Regions from separate parts of the Pseudomonas hefeiensis genome, predicted to be linked through region 2. Evidence: riboswitches for the same ligand, from Rfam matches in the RefSeq annotation. Region 2 holds a riboswitch; the other holds the start of a gene.
What was found. A riboswitch is a leader RNA that binds a small molecule or an ion and turns the genes downstream of it on or off. The one in region 2 is predicted to bind cobalamin.
Positions count from the first base shown of each region.

Region 1: linked by a shared signal. The riboswitch ahead of cobO (cob(I)yrinic acid a,c-diamide adenosyltransferase) and the one ahead of PSH57_RS10345 (CbtB domain-containing protein) in region 2 are both predicted to bind cobalamin.

Region 1 covers NZ_CP117449.1:1,621,706-1,632,731, reverse strand. Annotated here, with positions in the region: gene cobT (nicotinate-nucleotide--dimethylbenzimidazole phosphoribosyltransferase) at 1-119, opposite strand, end outside; gene cobU (bifunctional adenosylcobinamide kinase/adenosylcobinamide-phosphate guanylyltransferase) at 116-637, opposite strand; gene PSH57_RS07080 (cobyric acid synthase) at 880-2,331, opposite strand; gene cobD (threonine-phosphate decarboxylase CobD) at 2,328-3,320, opposite strand; gene cbiB (adenosylcobinamide-phosphate synthase CbiB) at 3,313-4,221, opposite strand; gene bluB (5,6-dimethylbenzimidazole synthase) at 4,218-4,868, opposite strand; partial or broken gene PSH57_RS07060 (cobyrinate a,c-diamide synthase) at 4,865-6,245, opposite strand; gene cobO (cob(I)yrinic acid a,c-diamide adenosyltransferase) at 6,257-6,868, opposite strand; cobalamin riboswitch at 6,947-7,167, opposite strand; gene PSH57_RS07050 (hypothetical protein) at 7,327-7,911, shown strand; gene PSH57_RS07045 (PQQ-dependent sugar dehydrogenase) at 7,979-9,289, shown strand; gene PSH57_RS07040 (C40 family peptidase) at 9,395-9,928, opposite strand; gene PSH57_RS07035 (C40 family peptidase) at 10,094-10,720, opposite strand; gene hda (DnaA regulatory inactivator Hda) at 10,933-11,026, opposite strand, start outside.
Region 2 covers NZ_CP117449.1:2,315,447-2,326,472, reverse strand. Annotated here, with positions in the region: gene cobN (cobaltochelatase subunit CobN) at 1-1,775, opposite strand, end outside; gene cobW (cobalamin biosynthesis protein CobW) at 1,779-2,843, opposite strand; cobalamin riboswitch at 2,943-3,157, opposite strand; cobalamin riboswitch at 3,372-3,609, shown strand; gene PSH57_RS10345 (CbtB domain-containing protein) at 3,710-3,898, shown strand; gene PSH57_RS10340 (CbtA family protein) at 3,910-4,605, shown strand; gene PSH57_RS10335 (cobalamin biosynthesis protein) at 4,602-5,006, shown strand; gene cobM (precorrin-4 C(11)-methyltransferase) at 5,081-5,827, shown strand; gene PSH57_RS10325 (IS110 family transposase) at 5,983-6,945, opposite strand; gene nfuA (Fe-S biogenesis protein NfuA) at 7,255-7,839, opposite strand; gene PSH57_RS10315 (fatty acid cis/trans isomerase) at 7,934-10,225, opposite strand; gene metH (methionine synthase) at 10,378-11,026, shown strand, end outside.

The DNA.
Region 1 (11,026 bases), 690 kb from region 2:
GCTTCGAGCTGCCCCAGCGAGCCGGCCGGTTTGGTCAGCTGTTGCTGACGGGCCGCGGCCTGGTCCAGGACCTGGGTGTCGAGGGGCTTGCACGGGTCTAGCCACCAGCGATGATTCATAACGCAGTACCTTTGAGAGTCAGGGGCAGGCCGGCAACGGTCAGTACGACGCGCTGGCAACGTTCGGCCAAAGCTTGATGCAGCCAACCGGCTTCATCGACATAACGGCGAGTCAACTCGCCCAGCGGCACGACACCCATCCCGGTCTCGTTGCTGACAAAAATGATTTCGCCCGGCAGCGCGCCAACGCACTCCAGCAGGGCGTCACGCTCGGCGTTCAGCTGCTCGGGGTTGTCGAGCATCAGCAGATTGGTCAGCCACAACGTCAGGCAATCCACCAACAGGCATTGCCCTGAACCTGCGTTATCGCGTAGCACCCGCGCCAGGGCCAACGGCTCCTCCACCAGCGCCCATTCGGCCGGACGGCGAGCCCGGTGTTGGGCGACCCGTTCGTTCATCTCGCCATCCAGGGGTTGGCTGGTGGCGATGTAGGTGACGGGCAACCGGGTGTCTGTGGCGAGTTTTTCAGCCAGGCGACTCTTGCCGGAGCGGGCGCCGCCGAGGATCAGTTGCAGCATGGGTTGTTACCTTTTATTTGGCGGTGTGGCGACTGGCCTCTTCGCGAGCAAGCCCGCTCCCACAGGGGGCGTTATGGTGTGCATGAACTCTGTGGTCATCAGAGATCCAACGTGGGAGCGAGCCTGCTCGCGATGAGGCCAGCCCAGCCACCCTAAATCCCACAGAGCCCACACTAAATCTGCTGTGTACGCAAATTCCCTGTGGGAGCGGGCTTGCTCGCGAAGGGGCCGGTACAGGCATCTCAAATTCCACAAAGCTCACGCAGCAACCCGGTATCCAAATGCCGCTCCACCAGATCCGCCAACCGCTCGATGTCCCGCTCGCGCAACCCGTGGTAGTCCACCGTTTGCACATCCTGCAACCCGGCCCAACGCAACAAGGCGCTGCTGGCCGCCGGTGACTCGAACAGCCCATGCAGATAGGTGCCAAAAATCTGCCCATCCAGGCTCAGGGCGCCATCACAACGACCGTCATCCAACTGCACCGCCGGGTTTTCCAATGCGGGGCCTGCGGTCACACCGGCATGGATCTCATACCCGCTGACCTCGGCCTCTTCCAGAACCAGTCGCCCGCGCACATTGCGCAACTGCTTCTCGTGTTCCAGAGTCGTTTCGAAATCCAGGAGGCCCAGCCCGACACTGGAACCGGCCGCACCTTCAAGCCCCAACGGGTCGTGGACCTGCTGGCCGAGCATCTGCAAACCGCCGCAGATGCCCAGCAGCTTGCCCCCATAACGCAGGTGACGATGGATGGCCGTCTCCCAACCGTTGGCGCGCAGGTAGGCCAGGTCGCTACGCACGCTCTTTGAACCCGGCAGGATGATCAAGTCAGCCGCTGGAATGGGCTGGCCTGGGCCGATGAATTGCAGATCGACCTGTGGATGCAGGCGCAGCGGATCGAAATCGGTGTGGTTGCTGATGCGCGGCAATACTGGCACCACTACTTTGAGCACCTGTTCGGCCTTGTCGGCCTGCCGTTGATCGAGGCCGTCCTCGGCCTCCAGGTGCAGGTCCATCACGTACGGCAACACGCCAACCACCGGTTTGCCGGTGCGCGCCTCAAGCCAGTCCAGGCCCGGTTGCAGCAAGGCGATATCGCCGCGAAAACGGTTGATGATGAAGCCCTTGACCCGCGCCTGTTCGCTGGGCGAAAGCAGCTCCAGGGTGCCCACCAGATGGGCGAATACGCCGCCGCGATTGATATCGGCAATCAGCAGCACCGGGCAGTCCACCGCTTCGGCAAAGCCCATGTTGGCAATGTCACCGGCGCGCAGATTGATCTCCGCCGGAGAACCCGCACCCTCCACCATCACCACCGGATACGCCGCGCTCAGGCGTGTATGGGAAGCCAGCACCGCTTGCATCGCGATGGCTTTGTAATCGTGATAGGCCACGGCGTTCATGGTGGTGACGGCGCGGCCATGGATAATGACTTGGGCGCCGGTGTCGCTGTTGGGCTTGAGCAGCACCGGGTTCATGTCGGTATGCGGTTGGAGACCAGCCGCCTGGGCCTGCACGGCCTGGGCACGGCCGATTTCGCCGCCATCGGCCGTTACCGCGCTGTTGAGCGCCATGTTCTGTGGCTTGAACGGCACCACGCTCACCCCCTGACGCCTGACCCAGCGGCACAACGCCGTGACGAGAGTGCTTTTGCCGGCATCGGACGTGGTGCCCTGCACCATTACAGTGGTCATTGGATGTCCTTGGCGTAAGCCTCGAAAGCCTGTTCGAGGCGCAGGAATTCACCGTCATCGGCCGGCAACCCGAAGCGCAGGCTGCTGTTGTGGGTAAACAACCGCAGGAGAATGCCGCGCTGGGCCATGAAATCGTAAAGTGCCTGGGCGTGTTCAGTGACCAGCCATTGAAACAACCCGCAGCCGCCTTGAGGCTTGAAGCCGTGGCGTTCGAGCGTCAGCGCCAGGCGCTGACTGGTGTCTTCGCAGCGTTGGCGCTGGCGGGCGTGGGCGTCGGTGTCCAGCAGGCACGCCTGACCCACCACCCGGGTCGGCCCGCTGACGGCCCACGGCCCGACTTGTTCGGCAAGCAACTTGAGCAAGCGGCGCTCGGCCAATACAAACCCCAGGCGCACCCCGGCCAGGCCAAAAAACTTGCCAAACGAACGCAACACAATCAGCCCGACCTGATGGGTATGGGCGGCCAGACTCAGTTGCGGCGTGACATCCATGAACGCTTCATCCACCACCAGCCAACCACCGCGCTGGGCCAGTCGGGCATGCCAGTCCAGCAGGCGCTCGGGGCTCAACTGCAAGCCCGTGGGATTGTTCGGGTTGACCACCACCAGCACGTCGAGACTGTCGAGGAAGAAGTCCACTTCCGGCTCCAGTACTTCGCGCACGATGTAGCCACTGCGACGCCAGGCTTCGGCGTGTTCGGCGTAGCAAGGCGAAAGGACGCCGACCTTGCCGGCACGGCGCAGGCGCGGCAACAGTTGGATGGCCATCTGCGAACCTGCCACCGGCAGCACATGCATGGCGCCGTAATAATCGCAGGCGGCCTGTTCCAATCCGTCATCGGTCTCGGGCAGGCGTGCCCAGGCCCGCGGTGCGATCACCGGTACGTTGAACGGCCAGGGCGCCAGGCCACTGGACAAGTCGAGCCAGTGCGCCTCGGTAATCCCGTATTGCCGGGCCGCGTTGCGCAACCGCCCACCGTGCTCAAGCATAAAACTCAGCTCCCAGGCAGAGAATCAGCAACCACAACCATACGCCGCGCTGGACCAGTTGCCAGCCGCGATCAATGGCGTCGGCGCTCGCTGGCTCGCCCTCGCCCAGGGGCGGACGCTGGTGCAGTTGGCCGTGATACACCGCCGCGCCACCCAGCTCGACCCCCAGGGCACCGGCGCCGGCGGCCATCACGGGCCCGGCATTGGGACTGTCCCAAGTCGGGCCCTGGGTGCGCCAACACTTGAGCGCCAGGCGGGTTTTTCCAAGCACGGCGTAAGTCAGCGCCACCAGGCGCGCCGGAATATAGTTGAGCCCATCATCAATCTTGGCCGCCGCCCAGCCGAAGCGCTCAAAGCGCTCGTTGCGATAGCCCCACATGGCGTCGAGGGTATTGCTCAGGCGGTACAACACCACACCGGGCGCGCCAGCGACGGCGAACCAGAACAGCGCGGCGAACACCGCGTCGCTGCCGTTCTCCAGCACCGACTCCGTGGCGGCACGTGCGACGGCAGTCTCATCCAGGTCGGCGGTTTCGCGACTGACCAGGTAGCCGACCCGCCGACGCGCTTCGTCCAGATCCCCACCGCGCAGAGCCCGGGCCACCGGCTCGACATGTTCCCCGAGACTGCGCAGGCCAAGGGCAAGGTACAGCGCCAGGATGTCCACCAGCCAACCCACCAACGGTGCCCAGGACAGTGCCGTCGCGAGCAGGGTCAACGGCACCACGGCGATGATCCACGCCGTCACGCCATGGCTGCGCCAGCCACGCCCGCCGGAGTTGAAGCGCTGCTCGATACGATCGGCAAAGCGACCAAAGGCGACCAGCGGATGCCAGCGTCGGGGTTCGCCCAACAGCGCATCCAGCGCCACTGCGGCGGCACTGAGCAACGCCACACTCATGGGCTCACTCCCCAATGGTTTTCGTAGAGCAATTCATCCAGCGCACGCGGCTGCGCCCAGCCTTCCAGGGCGAGCATCGGCGCCGGGTAAAAAACCTCGACCGGTCCCAGACACAAGATTGCCAGCGGCTTGGCACCGGCGGGCAGGCCCAATAACTCGGCCAGGGCCTGGGGCTCGAACAGAGAAACCCAGCCCATCCCCAATCCTTCGGCGCGAGAGGCCAGCCACAGATTCTGGATCGCGCAGGACAGCGAGGCCAGGTCCATTTCCGGCAGGGTTCGTCGACCAAAAATATGGCGCTCGCGATCATCCATCAACGCCGCCACCAGCACTTCGGCGCAATCGTTGAGGCCTTCAACCTTGAGCTTCATGAATTCATCGCTGCGCTCGCCCAGGGCCTCGGCGGTGCGGACGCGCTCCTGCTCCACCAGTTGACGGATTTGCCCACGCAAGGCGCGGTCGCTGATGCGAATGAACCGCCACGGCTGCATCAGTCCCACGCTGGGGGCTTGATGGGCGGCTTCCAGCAGGCGGCGCAGCAATGCTGGCTCAACGGTGCCGCCGGTGAAGTGGCGCATGTCGCGGCGCTCGGCGATGGCCCGGTAGATGGCGTCGCGTTCGGCCAGGGGAAAGGCGTTGTCTGTCATGACCGCTTCGCGAGCAGGCTCGCTCCCACAGGGGTCAGGTGATCAAATGTGGGAGCGAGCCTGCTCGTGATAGCGGCCTGAAGATCAGGCGCAAACAGCGCAGCAATCGCCCTCGGATTCGACGGAAAATAAAAAATGCACATAGGAAGCCGTCATCCGGCCCTGCCGGAAAACCGCCTCTGCCCCTCGCCCGCCATTGGGGCTATGGCCTCGGGCAATCGGTTCCAGCCCGGTACTGGTCAGGGAATGATGATAGGTATGCCCGCGCAAAGTGCCCTCCGGCAACTCCACCGATTGCAGTGCCAGGGCCGCCAGACGCTTTTGCATCTGCGCATCACCGGCCAGCAACCCAAGCAGTTCGGCACGGGTGCCATCCACATCCGTCAACGAGTCCAACAGATAAAGCATGCCGCCGCATTCAGCGAGCAAGGGCTTGCCAGCTTGATGGTGCCCGCGGATCGCCGCCAGCATCGACGCATTTTGCGCCAGCGCCACATGGTGCAATTCCGGATAGCCACCGGGCAGATACAGACTGTCCGCCTCCGGCAGTTCGGTGTCATGAATAGGTGAAAAGAAGCTCAGTTGCGCGCCCATGGCTCGCAACAAATCGAGGCTCGCGCCATAGGTGAAGGCGAACGCTTCGTCCCGGGCCACGGCGATGCGCACACCTTCCAGCCACGGCTGCGCGGCAATCACCTGTGGCGCGGCGAACTCCACGGCTGGCGGCAACGCCACTTCACAACTGCCAGCCAGGGCATCGGCGGCGGCGTCGAGGCGCAGGTCCAGATCATTCAATTCACTGGCCTGGACCAACCCAAGGTGACGGCTTGGCAGCTCGATGCCGGTTTCCCGTGACAAGGCGCCGTACCAGCGCAGGCCTTCGGTCAGACTGCCTTCGAGCAACTGCGCATGACGCAAGGTGCCGACCCGATTGGCCAGCACTCCAGCGAAGGGCAAGTCCGGCTGATACCGCGCCAGGCCCAGGGCCAGGGCGCCGAAGGTCTGGGCCATGGCCGTGCCATCGATCACCGCCAGCACCGGCACACCGAAATGCCGTGCCAGATCGGCGCTCGATGGCGTGCCATCGAACAACCCCATCACCCCTTCGATCAGAATCAAGTCGGCTTCGGCGGCGGCTTCCCACAACAATCGACGACTCTCCTGCTCGCCGACCATCCACATGTCCAGTTGGTAGACCGGCGCGCCACTGGCCCGCTCCAGGATCATCGGGTCGAGGAAATCAGGCCCGCACTTGAAGACCCGCACCCTGCGCCCCTGATTGCGATGCAAGCGGGCCAGGGCAGCGGTGACCGTGGTTTTGCCTTGCCCAGAAGCTGGGGCGGCGATCAGCACTGCCGGGCAGTGACGACTCGTCAAGGGAACATCACTCACAGTTCGACGCCCTTCTGCGCCTTGATACCCGCTTGGAACGCGTGCTTGATCATGCCCATTTCGGTGACGGTGTCGGCCAGCTCAATCAGTTCCGGCTTGGCGCCACGACCGGTCACCACCACATGCTGCATCGGCGGGCGGGCCTGCAAGTCGCTCAACACCTGGTCCAGATCAAGGTAACCGTGTTTGAGGGCAATATTGAGTTCATCGAGCACCACCAGGCCAATGGACGGGTCGCTCAGCAATTGACGCGAGACCGCCCAAGCCGCTTCAGCGGCGGCGATGTCACGCTGGCGATCCTGGGTTTCCCAAGTGAAACCTTCGCCCATGACATGAAAGCGCACCTGCTCCGGGAAGCGGCGGAAAAACAGCTCTTCACCGGTGCTGTTACGCCCCTTGATGAACTGCACCACGCCGCATTGCATGCCGTGCCCCATGGACCGGGCCAGCATGCCGAACGCAGAACTGCTCTTGCCCTTGCCGTTGCCGGTCAGCACCAGCAGCAGGCCGCATTCATTCGGCGAATTGGCGATGCGCTCGTCGATCACGGCTTTCTTGCGCAGCATCCGCGCCAGGTGGCGTTCGTCGCGATCGGGGGTGTCGGTCATGGGAGCTCTCCGTTGGGATTGGATAACGGCGGGCGGGCACAAAAAAGACGGCAACAAGCCTGGCATCGCCCACCGTGATGCCGTTGGATGAATCAGGCCGGTCTCCGGGCTCATGAGCGGCGTGATGCCGGGCTGCGCGCCTTCCCATGTCATACGGACACAGTGGCTTTAGCACAGCGTTGACTCATTTACCGTTGCGGGGGCAGCGCCGGGTTCGTATGCACTCACCGGCTTCCCTGTTTCACTCTGTCGACCCAACGATCGCCCGGCCACAGAGCACCTGAAACAAGCCGCGAAGGTTAGAGGGTTGGGGGTGGAGCGTCAATTAAAGCCGCCACAGGTTCAACAGCGGATATTGGCCCCCATCAATAAAATGACGCCAATCTTGTGCCATGCTGCGGCAAGTGATATCAAATAGGCATCACGACCCGATATCACAAGAACAAGAGGGCAAAAGCATGCAAGGCATGATCATCAGCAATCCAAAACTGGAATTCCTGCGCCCGGTGCTGGAACGCTGGTTTGACTGTATCGACCGTTACAACGCCGTGCGCGGCGATAACGACACACCTTACTGGTTCGATGAAAAAGCCAATCTTGGCTTGCTGTCGGCCGCAGCCTGGATGGCCGAGATGGTCACGCTGCAGAACACCCCCACCCGCAAGCAGAATGAAGAAGGCGAGCGCAACGTCAGCGCCGATCTGTTCATCGCCGGCACCGAGGAGCGCGCCTTCATCCAGGCCACTCAACGCTGGCCGAAGGTCAAGAGTCTCAACCTCAACCAGCCGCTGCTCGACGTTACCAGCGACGCCAAACGTATCAGCTATTCCAGTGACCTGAGATTAGGCTGCCTGTTTGTAGCACCGCAAAAAGCCCAGCAGAGCGCCACGCCGGAAGAGTTGCAGGACATGATCGACGAACTGCAGAAGGAAAATACCTGCGCAGTGGCCTGGTACTTCCCCTATGCCTATCGCAAGTTGCGCAATGAGGCCGGGCACTATCATCCGGGCATCGCCGTGCTGTTCAAGCAGGCCCACGGCTGACCGGTTGAACCATCGCGGGTCTAAGCTTCTCTATGAGTAACTACCATGCACTCATAGGGAAGCCCGCATGCTCAAGCCACCACACCTTCTGATCGTCGCATTGGCCGCAGGGCTTGTTGCTTGCGGCGAGTCCTCCACGCTGCAGGTTTCCGACGGCACTGGCCCCTCGCCAAAACTGCCGGAACCGAACAAGACCCTGATCCCCACCGTCAACATTGCTGAAGCTGTCGGCTGGCCGGATGGCGCCAAACCCACCCCGGCCCAGGGACTGCAAGTGGGCGCATTCGCCGAAGGGCTGGATCATCCACGCTGGCTCTACGTGCTACCCAACGGTGACGTGCTGGTAGCGGAAACAAATGCCCCGCCCAAGCCGGACGATTCCAAGGGCATCCGTGGCTGGGTCATGGAGAAAGTCATGGGCCGCGCCGGTGCGGGGGTGCCCAGCCCCAATCGCATTACCCTGTTGCGTGATGCCAATCACGACGGCATCGCCGAAACCCGTACGGTCTTTCTGGAGAACCTCAACTCACCGTTCGGTATGACGCTGGTCGGCAATGATCTGTACGTGGCCGACACCGACCGACTGATTCGTTTCCCCTATAACGAGGGCGATACGCAAATCAAGGCGCAGCCGACCAAGGTCGTCGACCTGCCGGGCGGCACGCTCAACCACCACTGGACCAAAAACGTGATCGCCAGCCAGGACGGCAGCAAGCTGTACGTCACTACCGGCTCCAACAGCAATGTCGGGGAAAACGGCATGGAGGCCGAAGAAGGCCGCGCGGCCATCTGGGAAGTGGACCGCGCCAGCGGCAATCACCGCATCTTCGCCTCGGGCTTGCGCAACCCCAACGGCCTGGCCTGGGAGCCGCGCAGCGGCGCGCTATGGACCGCAGTGAATGAGCGTGATGAGATCGGCAGCGACCTGGTCCCGGACTACATCACCTCAGTCAAGGACGGCGGCTTCTATGGCTGGCCCTACAGCTATTACGGGCAGAACGTCGATAAGCGGGTCGAGCCACAAAAGCCGGAACTGGTGGCCAAGGCCATCGCCCCGGATTACGCCGTCGGCCCCCATACCGCGTCACTGGGCCTGGCGTTCGCCGAAGGTAGCACCTTGCCCGCGCCGTTTACTGAAGGCGCTTTCATCGGCCAGCACGGCTCATGGAACCGTAAGCCCCACAGCGGCTATAAAGTGATTTTCGTACCGTTCAACGCCGGCAAGCCGGTGGGGCAACCGTTGGATGTGCTGACCGGTTTCCTGAATGCAGATGAAAAAGCCCAGGGCCGGCCAGTGGGTGTGGTAATCGACAAGCAGGGCGGGCTGTTGGTGGCTGATGATGTGGGGAACAAGATTTGGCGGGTTTCAACTAAATAATGCCAATACACCCTAGTGGCAAGGGGTTTACCCCCTCTGTGTGGGAGCAAGTTTTGCTCCCACACAACCCTCGCCACCCATTGGCACTGAGCTGAGTACCCCAGGTCAGGGATTACGCGCCAGATGTGCCGGTTGCAACACACGCTTGGCACTTAGATAGGCTTTCTGCCAATAAGCCTTGGACAGGCTGTCGAGCTTGACCGTACCCCCGGTCGCTGGCGCGTGGACGAAACGCCCCTCCCCGACATAGATCCCGGCATGGCTGACCTGAGAGCCGCCGTTAGTGGCGAAGAAAATCAAATCACCGGTCTGCAACGCGTCCTTACCGACACTCTGGGCGCGCATGCCAATCATCTCGCGGGTGGAACGCGGCAGGGAGATACCGGCCGCATCGCGATACACATAGCCGATCAAGCCACTGCAATCAAAACCTGAATCCGGCGTATTACCGCCCCAACGATAGGGCGTTCCCACCAACCCCAGCGCCCGGAACAGCACGTCTTCGGCAACCGGGGAAAAGCTTTGCGCGGGAGTGAATGCCACCGGAGCCCGCACTGGCGCAGGTGGCGGAGTACGGCTGGCGCAAGCGCTGAGCAGCGCGGCAAAGAACATGAGAGCGAGGCGGGCCGACGTCGACATATGCAGAACAATCCTGATCTGGATGCGGCTTTTCTGCCGTAAGCATGAAAACAAAGCCGCCTGCGGAATACGCAGGCGGATTGCCATCAATCAATAATCATGGATTCTAGCGGCTATGAGACAAACTTCAAGTAAGACTTTAAGTTTGCCTTACAAACTGTGCGTTTACTTGCGAGCAGTGACCACGGTCGGTGCCATGGCGAGGGCGCGCTTGGCTTCGATGAAGGTCTTGCTCCAGTAGCTGTCGCCCAGGTTGTCGATTCGCACACCACCGCTGCGGCGGCTGCTGGAATGGATGAACTGGTTGTCACCCAGGTAGATGCCGGCGTGACTGACGCGACCACGACGACCGTTGGTGGCGAAGAACAGCAGGTCACCCGGTTCAAGTTCGTTGCGAGCAACCAGCGGGGCCTTCACGTTGATCATATCGCGAGTGGAGCGCGGCAGATTCATGCCAGCCTCTTCGCGAAACAGATACCCAATGAAACCGCTGCAATCGAAGCCGGCTTCGGAGGAACCGCCAAAACGATAGCGGGTACCGATCAAGGACATGCCTCGCTCCAGGATGCTGTCAGCCAGCACTGGAAGCTGATAAGGCTTGCTGCCGGCGAAGTCTGCCAGCTCTTTGTCGGTGGCCATTTCTTCTTGAAGTGCAACAGAGGAAGACTGGGCGGTAACGGAGTTTTGGACCTGTGGTTGTTGCGCTTGCTGAGACACTGGAGAGTGGGCAGCGCAACCGAACAACAGGGTAACGAGTGCGAGAGGCACCAGGGGTGCGAAGCGACTTAGCATGGGCACGACCGTGGCTGAAGTTGTAAAGATGGCGAGACTATGCCCACTATCAAGCTCATTTGCAAATTCAATCGATGCAAATGTGACTTCTCGGTTTTAGGTTTACATCTAAGCGCCAAAACCGTTTCCAGTCCTCATGCAGCCTGCAGCCCAGAAGGGACGCGGGCTGTGCCGTGGCAGAAACAGGCTATAAGCCACTATCGCTGCGACGTCTACCAGCCAAGGGTTTCTTTCAAAAAAGGGATGGTCAGCTTGCGCTGGGCCTGAAGCGACGCCTGGTCGAGGCGCTCGAGCAATTCAAACAGC
Region 2 (11,026 bases):
TCGCCCGGGTCATTGACGATGAACGGATAAATGTTCGGCAACGGTCCCAGCAGCGCATCCGGCCAGCAGCTTTCCGACAGCCCGACGCCCTTGCCCGGCAGCCATTCGAGGTTGCCGTGCTTGCCGACATGAATCAGCGCGTGGACGCCGTAGGTGTTACGCAGCCAGAAATAAAACGCCAGGTAGCCGTGGGGCGGCACCAGGTCCGGGTCGTGGTACACGGCGCTCGGATCGACCTGATAGCCTCGGGCCGGCTGGATGCCGACGAACGTCAGGCCCAGGCGCACACCCGCGATCATCAGTCGGCCATCGCGGAACATCGGATCCTGTTCGGGTGAGCCCCAACGCTCCAGCACCGCCTGGCGATTGGCCTCGGGCAATGCGTCGAACATGGCCCGGTAAGCCTCCAGTGCCAGGCTCTGATGACAGGGCCGCAGGTCGAGACTGTCCAGGTCGTTGCTCACACCGCCGAGTAGCTGCTGGATCAAAGCGGTGCCGCTCGCAGGCAGTTCGGTCGGCAGCGGATAGCCCTCGGCCTGCAAGGCCCGCAGGATATTCACCGCCGCCGCGGGGGTGTCCAGGCCGACGCCGTTACCGATGCGCCCATCCCGGGTCGGGTAGTTGGCGAGGATCAGCGCCACGCGCTTTTGCGAATTGGGCAGGCACGCCAGGTTCGTCCAGCGCCACGCCAGCTCAGCGACAAAATCCATGCGTTCGGGCACGGCGCGGTAGCAGACCACATCGCTCTGGCTGCGCTCGCTGCGCCAGGCCAGGTCCTTGAAACTGATGGGGCGACTGATGATCCGCCCGTCCAGTTCCGGCAGGGCAATGTGCATCGCCAGATCCCGCGGGCCCAGGCCCTGCTCACTGGCGCGCCAGCCCGGCTCGTTGTCCTGGGCGCAGATCGCCTGGATCACCGGGACGTTGCGGCGAAACGGTCGCAAATGTGGCGCTTCGGGGCTCGATTGGGCGAAGCCGGTGGTGTTGAGGATCACCCCTGCCGCCACCTCATCCAGCCAGTCTTCAACCAAGGCCAGGCAACCGGGCTCCTTGAGGCTCGCCACGGCAATTGGCAAGGGATTGAGCCCCGCCGCTTGCAGGCGCTGGCAAAACACGTCGATGAATGCCGTGTTCGCCGCTTGCAGGTGGGAGCGATAAAACAGCACCGCCGCCACCGGCTGCCCGACCTGCCAGTCGCTATGCCAATCGCCCAGGGTGGCGTTGGTTCTTTCCGGATGGTAGATCGCCGTGCGCGGCAGGGGTTGGGGTTCGCCCCAAGGATAGTCGCGACCGAACCATTGGCTGGCCAGGTTATGGAACAGATCCAGGGCATTGCCCAACCCGCCTTGGCGCAGGAACTGCCAGAGCCGGTCCCGATCCTCATGGGGTACGTTGCTCAAATCGCTGAGTTCCGGGTCCGGCCGATCGTCCCCCGGCACCAGGATCAGCTTCACCCCGCGCCCGGCCAGTTCCATAAGGCGTTCAATGCCGTAGCGCCAATAACCGATGCCACCATGCAGGGAAAGCAGGATGACCTTGGCGTGACGCAACACGTCGTCGAAATACAGATCCACCGAGGCGTGGTTTTGCACCTGCATCGGGTTGGCGAGGCGAAACTGCGGATAGTCGTCTGGCAACTGCCGCGCCGCTTCGGCCAGCAGCGCCAGGCTGGAGTCACCGCTGCACAGGATCACCAGCTCGGCGGGGGTTTGTCCGAGATCGGCAATGTTGTCGTCCGACACGAAACCGCCGGGCTGGGTCCTGAGCAGGTGCATGGCTTAGACGCTGAGGGCTGCGCGCAACTGCGCTTCGAGCAACCCGGCATCCAGCGCCTGGCCGATCAACACCAGACGGGTGACCCGCGCTTCATCGGCGCCCCACTGACGGTCGAAATGTTTGTCGAAGCGCGTGCCCACGCCCTGGATCAGCAAACGCATTGGCTTGCCAGGAATCGCCGCGAACCCCTTGACCCGCAGCACGCCGTGCTGCACCACCAATTGGGTCAGTGCGTCCAGCAGCAGGCTTTCGTCGGCCTGGGGCAGTTCGATGGAAATGGAGTCGAACGCGTCATGATCATGGTCGTCATCGTCGCCGTCATGGTGATGGTCGTGATGGCTGTGACGGCTGTCGATGTGTTCCTCGGAGCCGGCGCCCAGGCCGATCAACACGTCCAAAGGCAGGCGGCCGCTGCTGGCTTCGATGACCTTGACCGCCGGCGGCAGCTCTTCGGCCACTTCCAGGCGCACCTTGGCCAGGTCTTCAGGACTGATCAGGTCGGCTTTGTTGAGGATCACCAGGTCGGCGCTCGCCAGTTGGTCGGCGAACAGCTCGTGCAGCGGTGATTCGTGGTCCAGGTTGGGGTCAAGTTTGCGCTGGGCATCGACCTGGTCGGGGAACGCGGCGAACGTGCCGGCGGCCACGGCCGGGCTGTCGACCACAGTGATCACCGCATCGACGGTGCAAGCGCTACGGATTTCCGGCCACTGGAAAGCCTGGACCAGGGGTTTGGGCAGCGCCAGGCCGGAGGTTTCGATAAGGATGTGATCGAGGTCACCGCGCCGCGCCACCAACTCGCGCATCACCGGGAAAAACTCTTCCTGTACGGTGCAGCACAGGCAACCGTTGGCCAGCTCATAGACGCGACCGCTGGCTTCTTCTTCGGTGCAGCCGATCGAGCACTGCTTGAGGATTTCGCCGTCGATGCCCAGCTCACCGAACTCGTTGACGATCACCGCGATGCGCCGTCCCTGGGCGTTGTCGAGCATGTGCCGCAGCAAGGTGGTTTTACCCGAGCCGAGGAAACCGGTGACGATGGTGACAGGGAGTTTGGCCAGTGTTTTCATCGGATGCCCTTTGGCAAGGTGGCGGGCAAACGGGACGACAATCCGCACGCTTGAGCGCACGCGGAAGATTTCGCCACCGGATCACCCCGCCCGGTTGTAGTGAGAATCTGTTTCGAGGCAGGTCTCCTGGCTGACGGTGGGCCAGTCAGTCGACTGGCAGTTGCTGCGCCTTCCCGTGCACCCTTGGTAAAAGAGCATGCACAGTGGCCTTGCAGAAACATCACCGTTCACAGTTGCGGGGGCAGCCGCGGCTTGGACCGCGTTCCCTTCTTAGCTTCGGCCAATGCCGAAGAACCTCGAAGGCGCAAGGCTACGCAGGGTGTGGGGGCGGGTCAATCTCCAGAGAGCTCTGCGGTGCACATGCTACCGCCTTCGCGAGCAAGCCCGCTCCCACACTGGATCTATATTGATTTCAAATTTTGGGCCTGGTGACGATCCAGTGTGGGAGCGGGCTTGCTCGCGAAAGATGCGACTCGGTTTCAGCCTGTAAACCCATGCCAATTGACGCCCAGCCCCCGCCCATGCTCTCCTGTGCGCCTAGTTACGGGTGCCCTTCACAGGGTGAAACGGGAAACCGGTGAATCGTGTGCTTGCTTGCCAGGCCACGTCAGTCCGGTGCTGCCCCCGCAACGGTAAGCGAGAGAAGCGTCAGATCCACTGTGCATGCCCTGCTACAACAAGGGCGCATGGGAAGGTGACGCTTGCCGGCCAGGTACAAGCCCTGCCCCTCGCGAGCCCGGAGACCGGCCCATGACTCATGCATCAACAAACCCGCGGTGGGCGGGCGCTGTTCGAACCTTGGCGGGCCTGCGCCCGGGGTTTCATTGCGCTCGATTCACCCGATGACAAGACCATAGGGAAGCGCCATGTCGACCATCAGCAGCACCGCCCGTACCGCCAGCAGCTCCACAACCCTGAGCCAGCGCCTGAGCGCAGCGATTTTCGCCTCGATTCTCGGCGCGGGCCTGGTCTATTTCGCCGGTTTCTCCCATATCGAAGCGGTGCACAACGCGGCCCACGACACCCGCCACAGCGCCGCATTCCCGTGCCATTGAGACCTGACGACATGATCAAGCGTATCGCGCAAACCGCCGGTTTCAGCGGATTGCTGGCCGCCCTGCTGCTGACCCTCCTCCAGAGTTTCTGGGTATCGCCGCTGATTCTGCAGGCCGAAACCTACGAAAGCGCCCCGGCTACCGAGCTCCATGAACACACCGCTGGGGCTGCTCATTCCCATGACACCGAAGCGTGGGAGCCGCAAGACGGTTGGCAACGACTGCTCTCCACCACCGGCGGCAATCTGGTGGTCGCGGTGGGTTTCGCCCTGATGTTGGCGGGTTTGTACACCTTGCGTGCGCCGACTCGCACGTCCCAGGGATTGCTCTGGGGTCTGGCCGGTTATGCCACTTTCGTCCTGGCGCCCACCCTTGGCCTGCCACCGGAGCTGCCTGGCACGGCAGCGGCCGATCTGGCCCAGCGGCAGATGTGGTGGATCGGCACGGCGGCGTCCACCGCGGTGGGCATCGCCCTGATTGTCTTCGGCAGGCATTGGTTGCTCAAACTGCTAGGCGTGGCGACCTTGCTGGTGCCCCATGTCATCGGCGCGCCGCAGCCTGAGGTCCACTCGATGCTGGCGCCCGAAGCACTTGAAAGCCAGTTCAAGCTCGCCTCGCAAGTGACCAACGTCGCGTTCTGGCTAGCGCTGGGTCTGGTCAGCGCGTGGTTGTTCCGTCGCGGCAACCAGGCTCACCACGACGCATGAGCACCGGGCCGATCCTGGTGGTCGGCCTGGGCTGTCAGCGCGGCTGCCCGGCCAGCACATTGCGGGCGATGCTTGATCAGACGCTGCTGGCGCACGGCATTGAGCTCTCTGGGGTTGGAGCCTTGGCCAGTATCGACCTCAAGCAAGACGAGCCGGGTCTGCTGGAGCTGGCCGAGCAACTGAAGTTGCCGCTGACCTGTTTCAATGCCGGGCAATTGTCCAGCTACCAGGCGCGGCTCAGCCACCGCTCCGAGATCGCTTTTGAGCGCACCGGTTGCTATGGCATCGCCGAAAGCGCCGCCCTGGCCCTGGCCGACCGGTTGGGCACGACGCCCGCAACATTGCTGATTCCCCGCCAGAAAGGCCCCGGCGTCACGCTGGCATTGGCGGTCACGGCCTAAATCCCGATAATTCGCGCCCTCGATCATGAGCGATCTTCATTCAGCGTCGCTCACTCACCTTTTAGGAATCGGTCATGACCGTTTATTTCATTGGCGCCGGCCCTGGCGACCCGGAACTGATCACTGTCAAAGGCCAGCGACTGATCCGCAGCTGCGCGGTGATCATCTACGCCGGCTCCCTGGTGCCCATGGCCGTGCTGGAAGGCCACAGCGCCGAACAGGTGGTCAACAGCGCCGAGCTGCACCTGGAGCAGATTATCGAGTTGATCAAGGCCGCTCATTTCAAGGGCCAGGACGTGGCTCGGGTACACTCCGGCGACCCGAGCCTGTACGGTGCCATCGGCGAGCAGATTCGTTGCCTGCGGGAACTGGACATCCCGTTCGAGATCATCCCCGGCGTGACCGCGACCTCAGCCTGCGCCGCCCTGCTGGGCGCCGAACTGACCTTGCCAGACGTCTCCCAAAGCCTGATCCTCACCCGCTACGCGGACAAAACCGCGATGCCCGCCGGCGAAGAACTCGGCAGCCTGGCGCAGCACGGGGCGAGCATGGCGATTCACTTGGGCGTCAATCATCTGGAAAAAATCGTCAGCGAACTGCTGCCCCACTACGGCGCGGATTGCCCGATTGCGGTGATTCACCGGGCGACATGGCCGGATCAGGATTGGGTGGTGGGTACGCTGGCTGATATCGCCGAAAAGGTCCAGGCCAAGGGCTTTCGGCGCACGGCACTGATCCTGGTGGGACGCGTGCTGGGTAATGATGTGTTCAGTGAGTCGTCACTGTACCGCGCCGGGCATGCGCATCTCTACAGACCCTGAAAACACAACTTTGAGAGCGAGCTTGCTCGCGATAGCAGTGGGTCAGATAGCTGATGATGTTGAATGTGGCGCAGCCTTCGCGAGCAAGCCCGCTCCCACAGGGATTTGCGGCGATTAAAAAATCGAACATCACTGCGGACCCAATGTGGGAGATTCTATGTTGCAGGGCAACCCTGCAACATAGGTGTCGGCTGGTACTCGCTCTGATTTTTCATCAAAGCAAATGCCACCCGGCATAACTTTCGGGCCAGCACCACCAATGCCTGGGTTTTTGAGAAACCTCTCGCCAGGTATGACTCGTAGAACGGCTTCCATCTAGGCGAGCGGCGTGCTGTCATTGCAGCGATATGAGCCAATCGGCGTATCTCTGAATCGCCCTTCTTGGTGAGGTGCCGTTGACCCTTCTTTTTTCCGGAGTCATCGACCCTCAAGTCCATCCCCAAAAACGCGATAAATGCATCGCTGTCCGCAAAATCACCTCGCATGAAACTCGTCGCCAATCCAGTAGCGACCAGTTCACCAACGCCCTCGATGGCTTTGCAGCGGCCGATATTCGCCTCAATTCCCGCTTCTTTGCTGACTTTTCGTAGCAACTTCTGAATGGCCTGAATCGCCTGTTCGAACGCCTTTTGCTGAGTGGCCAGCGTTTTTTTTAACAGAGGCTCATCGTGCCAGCTCAACATCAGGCCGGTATGGTTCTTGACCAGCGTCGCACGCCTATGAAGCAGGCTTTTTAACGTCGTGTAGGCTTTCGGTGGCGGGCTCCAGAGCCGCAACTCGTGCTGTTCATTGGTTAAATACCGCGCCAGCAGACGAGCATCACAAGGATCGTTCTTAGCCCGCTGGCCGATGCCGCGACGATAATTGCTCACCCGATAAGCATCCACGACATAGACCTGATGCCCCATCGCATGAGCCAGCTCGACGGTGTCCAGGTGGTAGATGTTGGTTGCTTCGACGGCTAGAGCACTTTGGGCGGGCAACGTTTTAAGCCAGCGTTTGAGGGATGTTCGGTCATTCTTGATGGTGTCAGTGGTTTGCAGGTCATAGCGATAAACAACAACTTCGGCCTTGGCTATATCAATACCAACAACCGTCTGCGAGGTAAGGATTGTCATAGCGAATCCTCGGAGCTAGGGTTTAGGTGCTTGTCGGGGTCTACCTTTGCGCTGGCTTGCCTCTATTGTCGGTTTTACCGATGAATTCCTTATTGGCGCTTTGGGTAGAAGGGGCGGGACGAGAAGTCTCCCACGGTCCGTACTGGCTAGAGTCGGAATCGAGCTTTTAGTCCCGCCCACCCCTTCAAGTCTAAACATACAAGCGAGCCTGCTCGCGATAGCGGTGGGTCAGCTTGCGAGGATGTCGGATCCGCGCCCATAAAAAACGGCGCTCACGGGCGCCGTTTTTGTATTCGCAGCGAACACCTATCAGTAGTAGGCGTTTTCTTTCTGCGTGTGGTCGGTCACGTCGCGCACGCCCTTGAGCTCCGGGATACGCTCGAGCAAGGTGCGCTCGATGCCTTCCTTCAAGGTCACGTCAGCCTGGCCGCAGCCCTGGCAGCCGCCGCCGAACTGGAGCACGGCGATGCCGTCTTCCACTACATCGATCAGCGAAACCTGGCCGCCGTGGCTGGCCAGCCCCGGGTTGATTTCGGTTTGCAGGTAATAATTGATGCGCTCGTTGACCGGGCTGTCGGCATTGACCATCGGCACCTTGGCGTTCGGCGCCTTGATGGTCAACTGGCCGCCCATGCGGTCGGTGGCGTAATCAACCACCGCATCGTCCAGAAACGCTTCGCTGAACGAGTCGATGTAAGCGGTGAAGCTCTTGAGCCCCAACGCGGTGTCTTCGGATTTCTCTTCCCCCGGCTTGCAGTAGGCAATGCAGGTTTCGGCGTACTGGGTGCCGGGCTGGGTGATGAAGACGCGGATCCCGATACCCGGAGTGTTCTGCTTGGACAGCAGGTCAGCCAGGTAATCGTGGGCGGCATCGGTAATGGTAATGGCGGTCATGGAAATTCCTCGCAGGCTTGCCGGCAGTTTACGCCAATCATCGCGCCGGACAAAGTCCTAGTATTTTTGTCGGAAAAGCTCCCGGATATCCTGATCAGAGGTTCTGATAGCGATTCATGTCCAATACGCCACTTTCCAGTGGCTCCACCTCCTGCATATAGCGGCTCAGGTCATGGAAGTACTGCCAGAACTGCGGGTGGCTGCGCCGGACACCCCAGCGCTCGACAATCCGCTCGAACGCCTGCCCGTCCCGGGCGCGTTCCATGGCGTCGACAAAGGCCGGCACTTGCTCGACGGGAATGTTGAAGATGAAGTTCGGGTAGCTGCTCAGCACGCCCGGATAGACCGTCAAGGTGTCCAGCCCCGGTTGGTATCGCAGCGCCTCGCCGAGCAAAAATGCCACGTTACTGTGGGCGCGGTTGCGCAGCAGGCTGTAGACCTCACGGTGGCCGCCGGCGGTTTCGATGCGCAGCATGGTCGCTTCCGGTAACTGGTTGATGACGCTCAGGCCCGCCGCCGGTCTGGAAGCCAGGCGACTGAGGGCCTGTTCGGCGTTCTGTAAGGCCGGGTCGATGTTCGGGCGCGAGCAATAGGCGCCATCACAGCGGTTGATCGGATCGGGCCGCGCGTTCAAGTCGCCGTAACGGACCAGTAATTGCCGGACGAAATCGCGCTTGGGGTCGCTTTCGTCAAGCTTGAGAGCGGTCGGTTTGTCGCCGTCGATGGCCTCATAATCGAGCCACATTTTGAATTTTCCACCCGACTGATACCAATCGTTGAGGTAGTCCTCACGGGAGTCGGCTGGCATCAGGCGCAGGAAGTTCTGCTCCGCACCGTTGCGAATCAGGTCGAAATACAGTCGGGTCTGGGCCTGGTGGGACACGTTGCCGAACACGTCGAAGTTCACCGCCAACTGATAATAAGTGCGTTCCAGCAATGGAAAGTCGAACAGCCACATCGTCTGCGGCACCTCGCCAATCAGGCCCTTGGTGACCGAAGCACTGTCGAAATGCCGGAAAATGCTCAGCAAGGCATTGTCGTTGCCGGCCCACAGCGTCGACCAACTGGGCGCAGGCAGGTCGGCATAGTTGTCGCGACGCAAGGCTTCGTACTCGTTGCGCTTGTCCCGATAGTCCAGCCACAGACCCAGGACGCTGCCCACGTCGTCATTCTGCCCAGGCATCGCCAGCAACGGCGTGGCCTGGCCGCGGTAATTCGGATCGGTGATGTACAGGTCATGTTCGGGTGCCTGGAACAGCGCCCAGAAGTTGTCACGAATCACGTCCGTGGCGATCTGGCCCCGGCAAACCGGGCCACGGATAAAGGTGCGCACGAAATACTCGGCGTTATCGAGCATGAACTGATAGCGAGCCTGGGCCGGGATCGCTTCGAAGGTGGTGAACGGGTTGGCCCGACGCTCCGGCCCGTACCCCGGCAACGCAGTGACCTGCCACCTGCCGCTGTAGAACAGGCTCTTGATCCGCGCCATTTTCGCCGCGCTCAACCCGTAGGTGATGTGGGTCTTATGCACGATCACCCCTTGCACTGGCCAGAGCCGGTAATACATGCGGGTGCCGGGATCATCGTTCGGGCGGCGGGTGTTGATCAGGTCGATTGGCTGGCCAGTAGGCGTGCGCGAACGTACCCACTGGAAGAAATGCCCCGGCTCGCCATCCTTGAAGTAAATGTGCGCCAGGAACCAGTGCTCGAATAACCAACGGCCCACCAGGCTTTCCCGGGCGCCGGGGGCATTGAGCAGGTTTTCCCACTGCACCACCTGCAAGGCTTCGGCGGCGCTCGGCGCCAGCGCTTGCTGATCGATGGGAGCCCCGGCGGCGAGCCAGCGCTGCAAGGTCTGATATTGCTGATCGGTCAGGCCAGTGACAGCCAGGGGCATGCCTTCCCTGGGATGCGCGGCAGCGTACTCGTCGAATTGCCCCGGCATCGGGCAACTGTTGTCACGGTTAAGCCCCAGCACGATGTCTTGCGGCAGCTTGGCGTTGGGTTGCAACGCTGTGTTGTGCCCCAGTTCGAGCATCTGCGCCATCAGCGCGGCCTGACTGCCTTGAGCATCCAGCACGGAATAGAAGCCTTTGCGCTGCCAGGCCCGCTGGCCGGAAGCGTCATAGAACAAGCGGGTAGGCTCGGCAGCCAGGCGCCGCTCACCGTCATAGACCGGCAGCTTGCTCGCGCCCCGGGACGCGCCTTCGCCACTGCCCAGGTTCAGCTGGCACGCAGCGTCATAGCACGCGTGGCAGGCCACGCATTTTTCCGTGAAGATCGGCTGGATGTCGCGGGTGTAGGAAATCGCCGGCGCGGGATCCTTTGCCGCTGAGTTCAAAGACAACAGCAGCAACAGACTGCCGAATAAGACGCGGTACGGCATGTCTCGGTCCCGAAGAGATAGTCCGGCGATTCTACCGGGCCGGCATCGCCTTGCAAACATGAGCAAAATTCATGCAAAACCGCCCATGATCAAATCCTGTACAGGTTTGCTATCATCCCCGCCTTCGTAATGGTCTTTTTCCAGGTAGTCCTATGTCTGATCGCAGTGCTCGCCTTTATCTTCTCCAGCAAGCCCTCAAGGAACGCATTCTGATCCTCGACGGCGGCATGGGCACGATGATCCAGAGCTACAAGCTTGAGGAACAGGACTACCGCGGTAAGCGTTTCGCCGACTGGCCAAGCGACGTCAAGGGCAACAATGATTTGTTGGTACTGAGTCGCCCGGATGTGATCGGCGCCATCGAAAAAGCCTACCTGGATGCCGGCGCGGACATCCTGGAAACCAATACTTTCAATGCCACCCAGGTGTCCCAGGCCGACTACGGCATGCAAAGCCTGGCCTACGAGCTGAACCTGGAAGGCGCGCGCCTGGCCCGAAAAGTGGCCGACGCCAAGACCCTGGAAACACCGGACAAGCCGCGCTTCGTTGCCGGCGTGCTGGGTCCGACCAGCCGCACCTGCTCGCTGTCGCCAGACGTCAACAACCCCGGCTATCGCAACGTAACCTTCGACGAACTGGTGGAGAACTACACCGAGGCCACCAAGGGCCTGATCGAAGGCGGCGCCGACCTGATCCTGATCGAAACCATTTTCGACACCCTGAACGCCAAGGCAGCTATTTTCGCCGTGCAAGGGGTGTATGAGGAATTAGGCGTCGAACTGCCGATCATGATCTCCGGCA